4 regions of the Pseudoalteromonas sp. D15MCD-2 genome follow, and region 3 is predicted to be linked to each of the others. Evidence: predicted binding sites of a transcription regulator. Region 3 holds the regulator's gene; each other region holds the start of a gene.
What was found. Region 3 encodes LexA, which represses DNA repair genes until DNA is damaged. Its sites were predicted from a motif close to TACTGTATNNNNATACAGTA; they were not measured.

Region 1 (4,272 bases), 2.7 Mb from region 3:
AAGCCAGGTAATAGAGAGCTGGTCGGAGGCATGAGTAATTGGGGCTAGCAACATCCCTGCAACCACACATAATACTTGTTTTATGTATTTACTCATTAACAACCTACATAGTGAAATGTTATGAATAACTATACACCAAAGTATGGGTAAACTTGTAGGTGGAACGGAAAAATGATGAATTAGTGTTAGTGAGCCTACTGAGGGTAGACTCACTTATACTTTCGAAGATTAACTAGAAAGGCATAGGATAGCGGGTAAATACGTCAGCGATTTTATCGTTGGCTTCATCGCTTAATTGCACTGAGAAAGCATCGATATTTTCTTTTAACTGCGCCATTGATGTTGCCCCAATAATTGTTGAGCTTACTCCATCCACTTGATCACACCAAGCCAATGCAAGTTGTGAAGGTGTTAAATTAAAGGCGTTAGCAATTTCAACATATTCAGCAATCGCAGCACGTGATTGTGCTGTGTCTCTAAATAGGCCATTACGCTGCACTAGCGTCCAACGGCTACCTTCAGGGCGAGCACCATTTAAGTACTTACCACTTAGCATGCCGCCACCTAGCGGTGACCAAGGTAGGTAAGCAATATCTTCATGAATACATTGTTCAATCAAATAGGGCCAATCTTTGGCGTGCAATAAACTAAATTCGTTTTGAATCGATACCATGCGCGGAAGGTTATGCTGCTCACTTAAGCGCAGGTACTGGCTGATGCCCCAAGGTGTATCGTCTGATAAACCACAGTGCTTAATTTTACCAGCCTTGATACAGTCATTCAGACCTTCAAGAATATCTAACATGCCAGCAATATTTTGCTCAGTATCAGTCTCAGAGAAGCACACTTTACCTGGCCACTGTTTACCAAAGTGTGGTGATGTACGGTTAGGCCAATGTAATTGGTATAAATCGATAACATCAGTTTGTAAGCGCTTAAGAGATGCATCAACGGCTTCAACCACTGCTTGGCGAGTAATATCGCCTGCATCGCGTACCCAAGGTAAGCCGTTACCCGCAATTTTAGTGGCAATGACAAGATCATCGCGTTTGTCTTTATTACGCGCTAACCAATTACCGATGATCTCTTCTGTCTTACCGTAGGTGTCTGGAGAAGGGGGAACGGCATACATTTCGGCAGTATCAATAAAGTTAACGCCTTTATCTAATGCATAGGCGATTTGTTCATCGGCATCGGCTTGGTTGTTTTGCATACCCCATGTCATGCTACCTAAGCAGACACGAGATACTTCAATACCACTTCGACCAAGTGGGCTATAAAGCATAATAGATCCTTGTTAATCGCTAGAATGGGCTCTAAGTGCAGTTAATAACTCATTATTTAACTGAGCTTTTTTACCCGTTTTAAAATTAAACATAACCACTTGTGATGAGCCAATGGTTGTTACTGCGTCCTGGCTTTCACTAAATACAGTGTAATGCATCATAAAACGATCTTGTTCAATGTCACTAATCTTTACACCAACATGCACAGTATCAGGAAATGTTACAGGGCGTTTATAGCGGGCATTGTTTTCGCTGATCACCGGACCAACACCTGTTACTTGTAAATCTTTAAGGAAACCCAGTTGAGTAAAGAAATCGATACGGGCTGTTTCAAAGTAGCGAAAATACACCACATTATTGACGTGCTGCAGGGCATCCATTTCACCCCATGCAACATTAATTTTTGTTCTGATAGGGTGTTGTTCTATAAACGATTGCATAGTAAATCTTCGTTGATTGTGAGAAAACTTAGGTTAGCAATATGCTGCTTTTAGCTCAAGGAAATTAGAAAACTCAGTAGATTGTGCTAGATTTATAAGTTCACGCTTACGTAAAGTGTGAGCAAAATGAACACACATTAAAGGACCTTAATTATGCAGCAACTAACCTTGAGGGTGATAAAGTGGATTGCACTTTTCATCTTGCTAGCTCTAGCTTTGCTCTGTTATAGCATGGGCACAATGTCAGGATTTATCGCTTTAATTGTCGTGGGCTTGTTATTCGAAGCCGCGTTTTGGTTATTTGGTTCACGGCTTATTAGCCGTAAAAAACCAAACCAACAAACAAGCCAAACCTCTTAGCTTGCACTCTCAGGAAGTTTAAATATAATAACTGTATATATAAACAGTTGTTGTATTCCTGATGAAAAAATTCATTCACATCGATATGGACTGCTTTTATGCAGCCGTTGAGATGCGTGATAACCCCGCGCTTGCCAATGTGCCACTGGCTATAGGTGGTAATAGTCGTCGCGGGGTGCTTTCAACTGCTAATTATATTGCCCGTAAATATGGTGTGCGCTCGGCGATGTCGAACTATCACGCCAAACAACTGTGCCCCGATCTGGTTATCGTTCCCGGACGAATGCAGGTTTATAAAGAAATCTCCACGCAAATTCGCGCCATTTTTGCAAAGTACACCGACCTTATTGAGCCGTTATCGTTAGATGAAGCCTACCTTGATGTAACCGACAGTACTGCGTGCAAAGGCAGTGCAACACTGATGGCGGAGCAAATCCGCCAAGAAATCTATGACACCACCGGACTAACAGCCTCAGCAGGCGTCGCGCCAATTAAGTTTATTGCCAAAATTGCCAGCGATGAAAACAAGCCTAATGGTCAGTTTGTGGTATTGCCCGATCAAGTTGATGACTTTTTGGCGAGTTTACCGCTTGGCAAAATCCCTGGCGTTGGCAAGGTGACATTAGAAAAGCTGCAACTTAAAGGGCTTTACACAGGGGCTGATGTGCGCGCGAAAGGGGTAAATTGGATGCAGCAGCATATTGGTAATTTTGGCGTGTCTTTATATCAAAAGTGTGCAGGCGAGTACGTTGGCAAAGTGTCAACTGAGCGAGTACGAAAGTCGCTCAGTGTTGAGCACACCTATGAATACAACAAAAATAATTTAGATGAGTGTTTAAGCCAGTTACCCCGCTTGATGGATGAATTAACTCGCCGTCTTGATAAACAGCAATTAAACAACCGCATCAATAAGTTATCTGTGAAGGTCAAGTTTGCCAATTTTGTCGTGACCAGTGCCGATCAAAGCCACCATCAATTAGACGAACGCATTTTTACTGAGTTAATGAGTAAAGCTTATGAGCGCGGTAACAACCAGCCCGTACGCCTGTTAGGAATAGGTGTCGGAATAAAGAGTCAGGCTCACGAGCATTTTCAGCTAAGTATATTAGACTAAAGGTTAACACCTTGGTGCTTGAAAGTTTGTTAGTGTCTAGTTGGGGTGCTAGGCCTGCCTAGTTCAACACCTTAGACAACATTATAACTTAATAAGAGAGATGACTATGCAATCGGTCGTAATCGTGCTGCTCGGAATAGTCGGTATGTTGTTCGGATGGTTCTTTTATTCGAAATTCATCGCCGAAAAAATATTTAAAATGGATGATAATTTTGTCACACCCGCTCATGAACTTGAGGATGGTGTGGATTATGTGCCAACTAACAAAGTTGTGTTATGGGGCCACCATTTCACCTCTGTTGCAGGTGCTGCGCCAATTGTTGGCCCTGCCATTGCCGTATATTGGGGCTGGGTGCCTGCGGTACTGTGGGTGGTATTTGGTACTATCTTTTTTGCTGGTGTTCACGACATGGGCGCTCTATGGGCCAGTGCGCGTAACAAAGGCAAATCAATGGGCGCTTTGTCTGAAAGCGTAATTGGTAAACGCACCCGTGCATTATTTATGATTGTGGTGTTCTTAGTATTGTTGATGGTGAATGCGGTATTTGGTGTGGTGATTGCCAAATCATTTGTATCGCAACCTAACGCGGTATTCCCTGCTTGGTCAGCGATTGTTGTGGCCTTAGTTATTGGCCAGTTACTACGCCGTAAAGTGTCGTTAATTCCGCTTTGTTTAGTTGGTGTGGGAATTCTTTATTACACCATTTACCTTGGTAGTGGTATGCCAATTTCATTACCAGATGAAATGTTTGGTCTAAGTGCGAATGCGAACTGGATCATCATCTTATTTATCTACGCAGCCATTGCTTCATTATTGCCTGTGTGGATGCTGTTACAGCCTCGCGATTTCATCAACGGTATGCAGTTATTAGTGGGATTAGTACTGCTTTATGGTGCGGTGTTTGTGTCAATGCCGGATATCACAGCCCCTGCGTTTAATACTCAAACTGCGGTAGATACACCAAGTATTATTCCATTGCTATTTGTGACCATAGCCTGTGGTGCGGTATCGGGTTTCCACGGTATTGTGTCTTCAGGTACCAGCTCTAAGCAGTTGAACAAAGAAACTGAT
Region 2 (4,272 bases), 1.9 Mb from region 3:
TGACACACGGAGGAGGTGGGGCATTATACCTACTACTTATTTTGTTATTAGTATCTCTACCTGTCACCTTGATTTGGCTATTTCATGGGCAAGGTAATGCTAGAAAGAGGCGTGCTATAGGTTTCTCTCAAATAGGCATTTTCGCTATAGCAATAATATTATTCTTTTCTGGTGTCAGTTACCTTCAAAATATTGGGTTAGTCGCTGGTTTTATTGTTTTGATAACTATGTTGATCACACCCGTAGTATTTAAAAACAGAATGTAATATACACTTAACAAGGCCGTTAAACCGTGGGCACAAAACAGCAGGCTTGTGCTTCTTCGTCACCAATTTTAGCCTGCTATTTTGTGCCGTTTACGGCAAGCGTTATATTGCAAGGGGAGCTATGCGTAATCTAATCATTATTTTAGTCGCTTCGGCACTAATATCTTGCGTTGGAATTCCTGCTGAAATTTTAAAATCCAAATCAGCTGAGTATCAATTTCCTATTCTGGCTAGTACCGAAAGTACAATCGTATATCTAATATCTCCTGTTGCATACCAAGAACCGAGTGCTTACCAACAAGTAAAAGTTAACGGCATTAATAGTAAGCTATATTTTGGAGCCTACAGTTCAATTACATTAGCCGAAGATGCAACTATACAATATCGCTTTAATCACAATTCAAACTTGGTTGGTGCTGGTCAATGGAATCAACTTAAAGTAGTAGCTAATAAAAATGAGCTATTTTATGTATTAAAGAATGGTTTATTTACTCAAGTATCTAAAGAGCAAGCTGTCGCTCACATTGTAACCATTGAATATCGGTATTGTGAATATAAACCAAAGCCTTGTGAGCCAATGGTTTACAATGCAATATAACAATCGCATTAAGGGTGGGCACAAAAAGTTTGACTTGCGCTCCTTTGCGCTAATTTTAGCCAAGCATTATCCGCCCTCTATGCGGCGTTAGGGTTACAATCAGGCAATGAAGTGGACTGAACCTTGGGTTAAATCAATCCAAAATCAAGAAAGATATAGCCTTATTTCAAAAGGGATCTTAATCAGCTACCTTATTTGGACGTTGTTTTTCGTTTTTTTGGCAGTTGTAAGTCTGTTGACTAAAGATGACTTTATCAATCATCTTGTTAAAACAATTTGGATTGCGCCTGTAGGAGGTTTCATTTTAGCTTGGGGCATGTATACGATCAGGTGGCTGTCACCAGTTAAAATTGATTCCGGCCCCAAAGGTATTATTAGAATCAAAGCAGATAATATAACTTCGATACCTTGGGAGCTAATATCTTCGTATAGTTTTATTGTTGACGGCATAGTTTTTAAGTTTACAGATGATAGTGATATTACATTTTTATTACCTAAAGATATAGATCGAGATTTAATAGCAAAAGAACTTGAAGCACACTCAATCAAAAAAGGTGCTTTATAACCTTAACAAGGTAATTAAATCGAACACAAAACATCAGGCAGTGTCTGCTCCAAATTGTAGCCTGCTATTTTGTTCCGTTTATCACGGCGTTAGGCATCAAGGAAAGTATGGGCGATAATATGAAGGTCGGAGATTGGGTCAGAAGCTATGGTTCAGGGATATGGAGAGTTCATCGAATTCTAGAACTCAATGATTTTGATATTCAAAGTCAAACTAACAAACCTAGAACTGTGGTTTTCTCTTCACGCTTTGTAAACGACTCTTATAAGCGATCCTTTGCAACAGAATGCTGTGATTCAACATTTGTTTATCATTTGCAACAAGCCGAGCGAGATGAACTCGATTCATTTATCAATCAAAATCCTTATTTATATACTAAATTCAATGCTTATAAACCAAAACCCATTGACGCTATTTACAACGCAAAAATAAATATTCCAGTTTCAAAAAGTAAACCTGAGTTAGAAGATTTCTTAATTAGTTACCAATCATTATTTTTAGAGCAACTCTTTTGTCAGTTGCATTCTTCAGGTTTAGTTTCAAGTGATAACAAAGGCTGGACAGCACAATTTGTAGCTAAAGATCATGAGGCTGTTGATGGTAAATTAGTGTATAGCTTTTCAACGTTATTGACGTTTTAGATTTTATAGAAACTAAGAATAGTATGTAAGTTTTTGATAGGGATAAGGAAAAATGGTCGGCATAGCAGGATTTGAACCTGCGACCCCTGACACCCCATGTTATTCTTCAATATTTACCTAAAGCTATGATATTTATAAAACAATTTTGGTTTTAGACCGTTATCTATAGGGTGAAAATCAGTACTTTTGCGAATTTTAGAACCTTATAGAACAAGTAGTTAGAGTGCTTGTTACAAATGCTGTTTGTAATAAAATCTTTAAAATTCACGAAGATAATCCATTAGATAAACTAAGTTTAAAAATCCGTAGCTAAATCATTTCATATTTCACTTTTGGATCCTTCAGATTTTCACTACACTGTACATGTGTACAGTACTTGGTTTTTTGTTTTTATGTTCGTTATTCCAATCTATATTGAAGCCGGTATTACAGGATTTGAATCGCCTGCAGCTCAGTACAAAGAGCTTGGCCTTTCACTAGACCAACTATTAATTAAACACCCTGATGCTACTTTTATTGGTATGGCTTCAGGCCAGTCTATGCAGGGAGTGGGGATATATGATGGAGATTTACTTTTAGTTGATAGGGCGATAGATGTGAGCAACGGTGATATTGTTGTTGCAAGTTACAATGGGTGCTTTGTTTGCAAGATCATAGATAAAGACAATAGATTGTTATTATCAGCTTCTGATGAGTTTAAGCCAGTGTATGTTTCACCTGAAGATGACTTCTCTCTTGAAGGTGTAGTTATAAGAAGCATTAGACTTCATAAGCCATGTGCTGAGTTTCAAATGAGAGAGTTGTAGGTTTTTTTAATTGCTCATAACCTAAAACGAGTAAATGCTAAAGGTCTGCTATGAGCAAAAAGTAGACGGCTAGAAAACTCGTTTTTGCCCAATCTAACTTAATGGATGTAAAAGAAGCAAAGTAATACCAAAAATCTCCTTTATGAGAAATACCTAACCGTTTTGGGTTAATTTATGAATTTCCTGCTAATAACAGATTTATAAATAAGTGTTTGCTATTTTAATTAAGCAAAACTAATGTTTGTTGATGGTTATTATTTTAAAGTGACTTTACCCCATAATCATTTCGGAAACCTAAAAACAACAAAGGGATATTTATGTCTAATTCTGCTAGTGAAACTTCACCAAAATTGCTCTTACTTGCACTTATAGCACTTGCTTTTGCGTGTGTCGGTGGTGTTTATTATTTATGGTTTAAAGGCGTTGGAGTCGGTTTTGGTGGAACAACTGAAACATGGGCTCACTTTGGTAGTTTTTTTGGTGGTACACTTGGCCCTGCACTCTCGTTTTTCTCGTTTTTAGGAGTTATTTATACGGTTTATTTACAATCTAAAAGTAATAAAGAACAGGCACTTGCTAATGAACAAGCTGCAATGGCAATAAAGTCATCGGAGCAACTAGCGAAAGACAATTTAAAAGAACAAAAAAAATTACACTTAAATCAGATCGAACATGATAAACAGCAACAAATTTTAGGCTTTTTAAATGGGTTATTTAATGATCTTGATCAAGCTGGTGTTGGTGCAATCTCAGACTTCGTACCTAGGGAAAGCGGTGTGCTTCCTAAAATTGGCCCGTATTTCAATGCATATTTCTGGAAATTAAAGAAGACAGCTCCAACAATAAAAAGGCTTAGGGATGAACTAAATAAAGAAAGTGCTGAATTAATAATCTTACTAATAGATATAACGATAGGGCAACTTTCTAATTTTCAAAATCAAATAAGAATAGATGGACATATATTTACAAATCAAGATGATATTGGTGACACATTAATGTATTTAGCTGAAGCTGAAGGTGCTTTTCATAAAAACAAAAAATATCTTGAAGCTAAATTTGGTATTTTAGATAATGGAAATTAAAAAATAATATGCAAACAACACTTTTAAAAAAGATCTTACTTATTTTATAGGTTTGCCTTCCTAGTAGTGTGAAAATAATCACCAATCAGCAGCTGCATCAGAACAAATTTCTCTACGCTGAGTTTGTCCGCTGAGTTGGGAGAACTCACTGTACCTATTGGTATAGGGCTGAACTACAGTTTAACTATCAATATTTCAAATATAATTTAGATTTTACTTTATTTATATTTACTAACGAATAGAAAGCTTCAGTCAGCTTAATATATTGCTAATAAATAAAAACCCGCTATTTAGCGGGTTTTATTAGATTACTC
Region 3 (4,272 bases):
CTCTTAAGTTGACGATAGTCACGATAACGTTAATCGCCCCCATAATTGAGCTGATACCCATGATATGTACGGCAAACACAAAAAGTGCAGTGTTATCGTTACTGTAAGTTGTTGATAGTGGTGCGTAAAAAGTCCAACCAAACGCAGGACCACCACCAGGCATAAGTAACGAAGCCAATAGGATTAAAAATGCAAACGGCAATATCCAAAAGCTCCAGTTATTCATACGTGGTAAGGCCATATCAGGCGCGCCTATCATCATAGGTACCATCCAGTTTGCAAGCCCAGTAAATGCGGGCATAACGGCACCAAACACCATGATCAAACCATGTACGGTAGTCATTTGGTTAAAAAAGTGCGGGTCAACTAGCTGTAATCCAGGCTGAAAGAGTTCAGCGCGGATCACCATTGCCATGGCTCCACCTATTAAAAACATAGTTAGAGAAAAAATCAGGTATAAACTACCAATGTCTTTATGGTTGGTAGTGTATAGCCAGCGCTTAAAACCTTTAGCTGGATGATGATGGTCGTGATGCGCATGCCCAGTTGCTTGCTCGTTAATAACATTACTCATTAGTTCGCCTCCGCTGCTGCATCAATCGCGGCTTGAATTTGACTCGGTTGGATAACATCGCCGGTATCATTACCCCACGCGTTTCGCTTATAAGTAATAACCGCAGCAAGTTGCTTAATTGAAAGCTGTTTATCAAACGCTTGCATTGCTGTGCCAGGCTTACCGTGTAACACGATATCTATGTGATCTTTTACATCACCTAATACAATCGGGCTGCCTTTAAGTGCTGGAAATACGCCAGGTAGGCCCATACCGGTAGGTTGGTGGCATGCAGCACAACTAGCCATGTAGACTTGCTCACCCAAGGTCATAAGCTCTTCTTTCGGTAATGTTTGATCAAGCAAAGCAGCATCCGCTGCGGCCGCATTGGCTTTTTCTTGCTTGGCATCTGCAAGCCAATTAGCAAATTCATCTTCAGGTAAGGCTTTCACCACAACAGGCATAAAGCCATGATCTTTACCGCATAACTCAGCACATTGACCACGGTATACTCCTGGCTCGTTAATACGTGTCCACGCTTCATTGATAAACCCAGGATTTGCATCTTTTTTAACCGCAAAATCAGGCACCCACCATGAATGAATTACATCGTCTGAGGTCATTAAAAAGCGAACTTTTTTATTGATAGGAAGTACTAGCGGTTTATCTACTTCAAGCAAATAATGCTCAGTTTTCTCTGCTTGGTTGTCTATTTGATCTTTAGGAGTAGATAGAATCGAGTAATAAGCAATGTCTTCACCCATGTACTCGTAATGCCACTTCCATTGTGAGCCAGTCACTTTAATGGTGATATCGGCTTTAGAAGCATCTTCCATGGCAATTAAGGTTTTTGTGGCAGGCACAGCCATGGCGATTAAGATGACAAATGGAATGGCAGTCCAAAGTATTTCAACTTTTGTACTTTCATGAAATTGGGCAGGCTTGGCCCCTTTGGATTTACGGTGGTGTATTAAAGCCCAAAACATCACCGCAAATACGATGATGCCGATTACACAGCAGATAATAAATATCGTCATGTGTAACTCATAAACATTATTACTTATATCGGTCACCCCTTTACGCATATTGTATTGGCTATTTGCCAATGCAAGCTCAGGAAGTGCAAACAATATAAGCCACAAGGCGTAACGCAGTTTACCCATGTGACGGCTCCTTTAGATGCTATTGCAAGACGCAAAGCGAAAAGGCGATACAACAAGGTGCCCATTCGTTTTTCTTATTGTTCAGAGCGACTACGTATCATTTTGACCCACTTATGATACCGACCCCTTGACTAACACCTCGCACATTTTTGTGTCTTTTTATTAATTAGGTGTTAATACAGTGTATTAACCAATTAGTTAAAAAATGACCAATAAGCAAGTTTTAATGATAATAAATGTTTATTTTGGTGCAGAAATAACAACTATAATCAGCGCGTTATTTAATGTTTAGGAGTAAGAACGAAATATAAAAAGAGAGGAAAACTGCGCCATATAAGGCTTTAAATGAAGAGTAAGGATTCACAAATCCTAATTAAGTAGTAAAATTTCAGCGGCGCACCAAATTGAGTCAATTTGATGCACCAAATTGGGAACGCTTACATCCAGTCAGCGTTACGAATAACACCTACCGCTAACCCCTCGATGTTGAACGACTCATGCTCAAGATCAACCTCAATAGGCGAAAACTCTTCGTTCTCAGCGTGTAAAAGTACTTTGCGACCCGCTTTTTCTAGACGCTTAACTGTTACATCTTCATCGACTCGAGCTACAACTACTTGCCCGTTTTCAGCAACTTGTGTTCTGTGTACTGCAAGCAAATCGCCATCCATAATACCAATGTCTTTCATACTCATACCATTTACACGCAGTAAGAAATCGGCAGCAGGTTTAAATAATGAAGGATCAACTTGGCAGTGACTTTCAACATGCTCTTGAGCCAAAATAGGTTCACCAGCTGCAACACGGCCAATTAAAGGTAAGCCTAACTGCTCTGGCTCATCTTCTTCAATTAACTGAATACCGCGACTCGCCCCAGGCTTCATTTTGATCATGCCTTTTTTTGCCAGTGCTTTTAGGTGTTCTTCAGCAGCGTTGGCACTTTTAAAACCCAATGTTTGAGCTATTTCAGCACGCGTAGGTGGCATGCCTGTATCTTTAATAAAGACTTTAATTAGTTCTAAAATTTGCGATTGGCGTTTAGTTAATGGGCGCATACAACTGGTTTTCCATACAGTACATTTAACTGTGAGTATATACAGTTATTTGAAAATCGCAAATTTAAATTAACCCCATCATATTGCTACAAAACTAACATTGAACCACACCGAAAGATGCCATAAGGTATTAGCTTTAATTAGCAGGCTAAGGAAACACAATGAGTATTTGGCACCAACCAATCACGTTAGAGCTTTGCAAAGAGCTTGAACAAGGGATTACCGGTCAAGGCACTTTAATGAAAACTATGGGCATTGAGGTAACTGAAATTGGCGATGATTATTTAATGGCAACCATGCCTGCTATTCCTGAGCATCATAACCCTATGGGCATGGTCCATGGCGGAGCAAACGTTGTATTAGCAGAGACAGTGGCAAGCTATGCAGCCAATTTCGTGGTTGATTTCAATAAGTTTTATGCTGTTGGCCAAGAAATTAATGCCAACCACATGAAAGCGTCACGCAAAGGAACGTTAACAGCAACTGCTAGACCGCTGCATTTAGGTAAGCGAACTTCTGTTTGGGATATTAAAATTACCAATGCCGCAGGAGAGCTTTGCTGCGTATCAAGAATGACCGCAGCTGTTGTAGAGCGATAAATTCAGGCTATTTTTCGACAGGATAAATAGTAATTTCAATCCCTGCGCCAATTGCAGAGATACGTAACAAGGTATCGGCATGCAGGGGTTGGTTAAAGCATTTAGGCGAATTACCTGATTCAAAGCCTATATCAAATGTACGCTTTGAGCACGATAACCACTGTTTTAATGCATTGCGCGAGCAAGACTCAATAAGCTCGCAAAGCTGGTTAATTGCTTTATCAGGAGAGCTGATATCTGCGGTTGCTTCAATACGTGCTAGTTGGCGGTATTCATCTTGGTCATAATGTAAAACCATGGCGTTTTTCTTCAAATCAGCAACAAGCGCACTAATATCGTGCTTTGATTCAAGCTCCAGATCTACATTTAAAAATTGAATTTCCGACATACTCTCGTTTTTACCCTCTATTTATATCGACTGAAACTTTAACTCAGTTTTGTATATATACCAAATCTAGAATACAGTTAATGCGACATTATGCCGCATTGGCAATCTAGCTAAACAACCTAAAATAGCGCCCACATAACAATAATAACGGGGTAATAATGAATAAACGCCTGTTTAAGTATGCTCGTAAAGGGCATAAATGGCTTGGCTACTTACTTGCTTTGCAGATCTTTTTTTGGATTTTAGGTGGGCTTGTGATGAGCTCATTACCACTTGAAAAAGTGCATGGTAAGCATCTGGCTAATCGCAGTTTAAGTAGTCCATTTTTATTGTCGGACTACCCTGCTTCAATTGATAAAATAACAGCGCAATTCGAGCAAATCGAGGGTATTAAATATAGCCATTTTTTAAATACCCCGATTATAGAAGTTACATCCTCTAGCGGTACGTTTATTTTTGATGGCAGAACAGGTGCTAAAATGCCTGCACCGAGTAAAGCGCAAATCATTGAAAA
Region 4 (4,272 bases), 1.2 Mb from region 3:
TGTAGATGTTGAAGCATTGATCAGTGCCGGTGTTGCTGAGTCGAACATTAGTTTGGTTGGTTTTTCACGGGGCGGGGCATTGTCGATCCTAGCAGCCAATGAACTTAAGCGTACACATATTAACTTAATTATATTGGCAGGTTGTGCAGGCCTTATAAAAAATCACACATCAGTTAAGGCTTATGGCAAGGTGTATTCTATCTTTGAGCGCTCAGATCAGGTTGGCTCTTGCCAATTTTTAATTGATAGAAGTGACGTAACCAAGTTCGAAGAATTAAGCATTAATACAGGGCTCTCCCATGGCGCATTTTATAAACCAAAAGATGAGTGGCTGTTACCAATTAAGAAGTGGTTAAAGGATTAACTATGCCTTATATATTGCTCGTTTTGGTGATCAGTGTTTTGGGCGTGACCTCCGTAAGCTATGCTGAGCCGTTTACTTTGCCACATACTAATACTGTGTTACTTAAAGATAAACATACCGAAAACGAATACCCCATTACGATTAAATTGCCACGCAGCTACCAAAAGCAAAACCAGAAGCGCTACCCAGTTGTTTACCTGTTAGATGCAAACTACAGTTTGCCAATTACCTCTGGTGCTAGTCGCTTTATGATGAATTCGGGGACTATAGAAGAGGTAATTATCGTTGCAGTAGGATATCAAAAAGGTGTATCAGGGCTTGATAGCCGTATTTATGACTATACGCCATTTGAAGATAAAAATTGGCAGCGTAAAACTGGCGGAGCAAGTCAGTATCTAAACTACCTAAAACATACTGTATTGCCTTATATTGAGGCCGACTTCAGAACAACCCAAAAAAGTACGTTAGTCGGTAACTCACTTGGCGGTTTATTTGCGGCTTATACCTTATTCACTGAGCCTTCGCTTTTTTCAAATTATATTATCGGCAGTCCTTCAGTGTGGTTTAAAGAAAACTCAATATTAGCTATGGCTGTAAAACCAGCTGCCAACACAACAAAAGTTTACATCGCAGTGGGAGAACTTGAAGAAAGCGAAGGTGAAAAAATGGTGGCGGGCGCAAGGCAATTAGCAGCTAAAATTAATAAACATAGCGGCGCGCTGGTTACAACAAATTTATTTGTTATCCCTCAGGCACGCCATGCAACTGCATTCCCAACAACGATTACCCAAGCCTTAGACTGGATTTACCAGGTTAATGGTAATTAAAGAGCGTGACACTTTTTATATTTTTTGCCGCTCCCACAAGGGCACTCGTCGTTACGGCCAATTTTAATATCTGCAACTGGCGTTATATCACCATCTAAGTAACGCCATAGGCCATCTTCTTTAATAAAACGCGACTTTTCGTGTAACTCACAATACAAGTTTTGGTAAAAGTAATTAGCTTTAAATTCGACAAAACCTTCTTGATCATTATGTTCAGTATCTAAAACACTTAGCTTGGTAAAACGGCAGCTATTAGCAAAATCTTTAATTTCGCGAACAGGGTTAGCGGCTTGCTGGCTTTGTGCATAGGTACTGAATACATATTTCGCATCTTTCAGCGCGTATGCACTAAAACGAGAACGCATAAGTTGCTCTGGCGTATCAGCTTGGCTTGCACCTGTATGAAAAGGTTGGCAGCAAAGCTCGTAAGTCGATTCGCTGCCACAAGGACAAAGGGAGTGTGTGAGTGATGTCATAACAACTTACCTAAAACTATAAATTGTTATTTTAACAAGCCTATTGTGGCTGCGGTACTAAATTGTTTAATTGAGCGCTTTTTGTAAAACAATAAAACTTAGCAGATGCCTGCTCAAGGTTTAAGTTCATCGAATCAAGTTGATGATTGTTAACAATATCTGTCCATGTGATCACAGCAGCAAAATTACCGTTATGTAATGCTGAACTAAGAACATACTCAAGATTAACTAAATGTTTTTGTCTGATCACAAGAAGTTTGCTGGTATCAATCGAACACGAATCTAGTAAGGCTTTACTAGGAACATGATCAGGAGCAATTAATAGTGTCCATGCATTTTGGCTATTGTAATGATGCAATACTTTTAATAGCTCAAAGGTTGCTGATATTTCGTCTTCAATTTGAATTAAATTAACAGACGCTTTGTCGTTATCTTGTTGGTAGCTTTTAACTGTTCTTAAGGTAATTGGCTGTAACATAACTTTCACTCACTGGTTGTTTATACAGTATGTGTATACAGTAGTTTATACAGTGTTTTTGCGCAAGTACTTTTTTGCTATTTTTTAACCAATTATTCAGTTTTATTTTAGTTAATATTATTTAATTGTTATTAAACAGTTGCTTATGGTTTTATTTTGAAGGTTGGAAAAGGTGAAAAATTTACCATTAAATCCATACAGTATTTTATACAGTACTGTATAAACTGTTAAATTTTGATTCTATACAGGTGTTTTGCATAAAAAAGCCGGCATAATACCGGCTCTTTATCTTTGCAATTTTGCTATTTATCTAAGTAGGTATTTAAGAACTCAAGGTATGCATTTGAGGCTTTTATGCGGTTTTCTTTTTTAGTAAAACCATGGCCTTCATCATCGAATAATACATATTCAACAGGCACGCCATTTGCCTTTACAGCGGCAACAAGTTCATCGCTTTCAACTTGTAAAACGCGTGGGTCGTTAGCACCTTGGATCACCATTAATGGCTTGGTGATGTTTTTAGCATGAAATAGTGGCGAAATGGCACGGTGACGTTCACCGTCTGTCGCTGGGTCGCCCATTTCATCATACAGTGCCTTTTTAAAGCTTTCCCACCATGGTGGAATTGAGTTTAAGGTTCTAACCCAGTTTGTTACACCAAATATATTAATGCCTACTTTGAACTCTTCTGGTTCAAAGGCAAGTGCTGCGGCGGTCATAAAGCCACCATAGCTGCCCCCCATGATGCCAATTTTATCAGCATCAACCCAATCTAGGCTTTGCAGGTGTTTTTTACCGTAAACAATATCTTGTAAATCGTCAGTGCCGTGTTTTTTATCATCTAAATGGAAGAAGGTTTTACCATAGCCTGAGCTGCCACGGTTATTTACTGCAAAAATGGCATAACCATGATTGACTAGATGCTGCTGCATTGCACTATATCCTGTGCGACTTTGGCCGCCAGGACCGCCGTGCACCCAAACTAAAGCTGGTACTTTGTTGTTACTATTAGCTTGCTTAGGCTTATATAAAACCCCAGGGATCTCTAAACCATCAAAGCTTTTAAAGCGCACAATTGTGCTTTCAACCAAGTCATTTTGATCAATGGCATCACTTAATGTGTTGGTTAATTGTTTAGCTTTTGATTCACCGAGTTGCCACACAAATAGGTTACTTGGCGAGGTATCTGAATTTAAATAAAACGCCATGGTCTTTTCATCAGCTGAAAAGTTCACACCACGTAAGTTACCAGCTGGCAGCGATGGCATGGCAATAGCTTTACCTGTGGTGGTATCAATTATCGACACTTTAGTGCTTGCGTCAGCATTAACACCGCTTACTTGATAACGGCCAGATTTAGAGAAGTAAATGAAGCTCACATCCCACTCATCTTTGAGGGCAGGGCTGTGCTCGCCGGTCGTTAAGTCATAGCGCCACACTTCTGCAAATTCACCTTTGGCATCGGTTGAGTAATATAATGATTTACTGTCTCTTGAGAAGGTTTCAGGGCCATATTTTGCGTCGTCGTCATGACGGGTAATGAGTTCTGGTTTCAGTGTTTTCTTACGCGTATCGAGAATAAAAACATCGCTGTCTTTGTTCGAATTGTTTTTCGATAAAGCAATAAAGCGGCCGTCAGGGCTGATTGCGCCGACATCTAGCCCCATAGTATTTTGGTAAACAGGCGTTACTTTATAGCTGTTAGCATCAACACGATATAGGTCCATAAACTTAGCATCACGCTGATTGCTGGTTATAAAAAAGTGTTTACCGTCTTCTGTGAAGCCTGCAAATCCTGCACGGGTTTCTTCACCTGGCGTAAGATCTTTAACTGTGCCATCTGTTTCGCGAACGTAGATGTGATAACGCTCGTTACCACCAGAGTCTTTAGTAAATAGTACGCGCTCATCTTTAGGAAAATAAGCCACAGCATAGGTACTGTCTTCAAAGTCTGTTAAGCGGGTTTTTTGGGCGGTTTTTATATCTACTTCATACAGGCTATAAATGCCGCTTTCGTCACTGCTAACGAGTATTTTGTCGCCTTTCGGTGAAAAGCTGCTGCCCATAATTGAGGTTGTATCAAAAAAGGTTTCAGCGTCGTACTGTTTAACAGTTTGGCTTTGTTGC

Region 1: the regulator LexA is predicted to act here: its motif matches at 2,116-2,135, upstream of dinB (DNA polymerase IV).
Region 2: the regulator LexA is predicted to act here: its motif matches at 2,426-2,445, upstream of AADY36_RS09815 (LexA family protein).
Region 4: the regulator LexA is predicted to act here: its motif matches at 2,169-2,188, upstream of AADY36_RS06290 (SulA-like leucine-rich domain-containing protein).

What each region holds. Positions count from the first base shown of each region.
Region 1 is NZ_JBCFQE010000001.1:2,893,615-2,897,886, reverse strand. It holds gene AADY36_RS13345 (hypothetical protein) at 1-96, opposite strand, end outside; gene AADY36_RS13340 (aldo/keto reductase) at 233-1,285, opposite strand; gene AADY36_RS13335 (acyl-CoA thioesterase) at 1,298-1,726, opposite strand; gene dinB (DNA polymerase IV) at 2,148-3,200, shown strand; gene AADY36_RS13325 (carbon starvation CstA family protein) at 3,307-4,272, shown strand, end outside.
Region 2 is NZ_JBCFQE010000001.1:2,152,022-2,156,293, reverse strand. It holds gene AADY36_RS09830 (hypothetical protein) at 388-864, shown strand; gene AADY36_RS09825 (hypothetical protein) at 971-1,429, shown strand; gene AADY36_RS09820 (hypothetical protein) at 1,537-2,070, shown strand; gene AADY36_RS09815 (LexA family protein) at 2,463-2,876, shown strand; gene AADY36_RS09810 (hypothetical protein) at 3,194-3,958, shown strand.
Region 3 is NZ_JBCFQE010000001.1:230,551-234,822, reverse strand. It holds gene ctaD (cytochrome c oxidase subunit I) at 1-574, opposite strand, end outside; gene coxB (cytochrome c oxidase subunit II) at 574-1,716, opposite strand; gene lexA (transcriptional repressor LexA) at 2,154-2,771, opposite strand; gene AADY36_RS00970 (PaaI family thioesterase) at 2,933-3,370, shown strand; gene AADY36_RS00965 (hypothetical protein) at 3,378-3,758, opposite strand; gene AADY36_RS00960 (hypothetical protein) at 3,917-4,272, shown strand, end outside.
Region 4 is NZ_JBCFQE010000001.1:1,395,497-1,399,768, forward strand. It holds gene AADY36_RS06275 (alpha/beta hydrolase) at 1-364, shown strand, start outside; gene AADY36_RS06280 (alpha/beta hydrolase) at 367-1,191, shown strand; gene AADY36_RS06285 (YchJ family protein) at 1,188-1,667, opposite strand; gene AADY36_RS06290 (SulA-like leucine-rich domain-containing protein) at 1,708-2,145, opposite strand; gene AADY36_RS06295 (S9 family peptidase) at 2,448-4,272, opposite strand, start outside.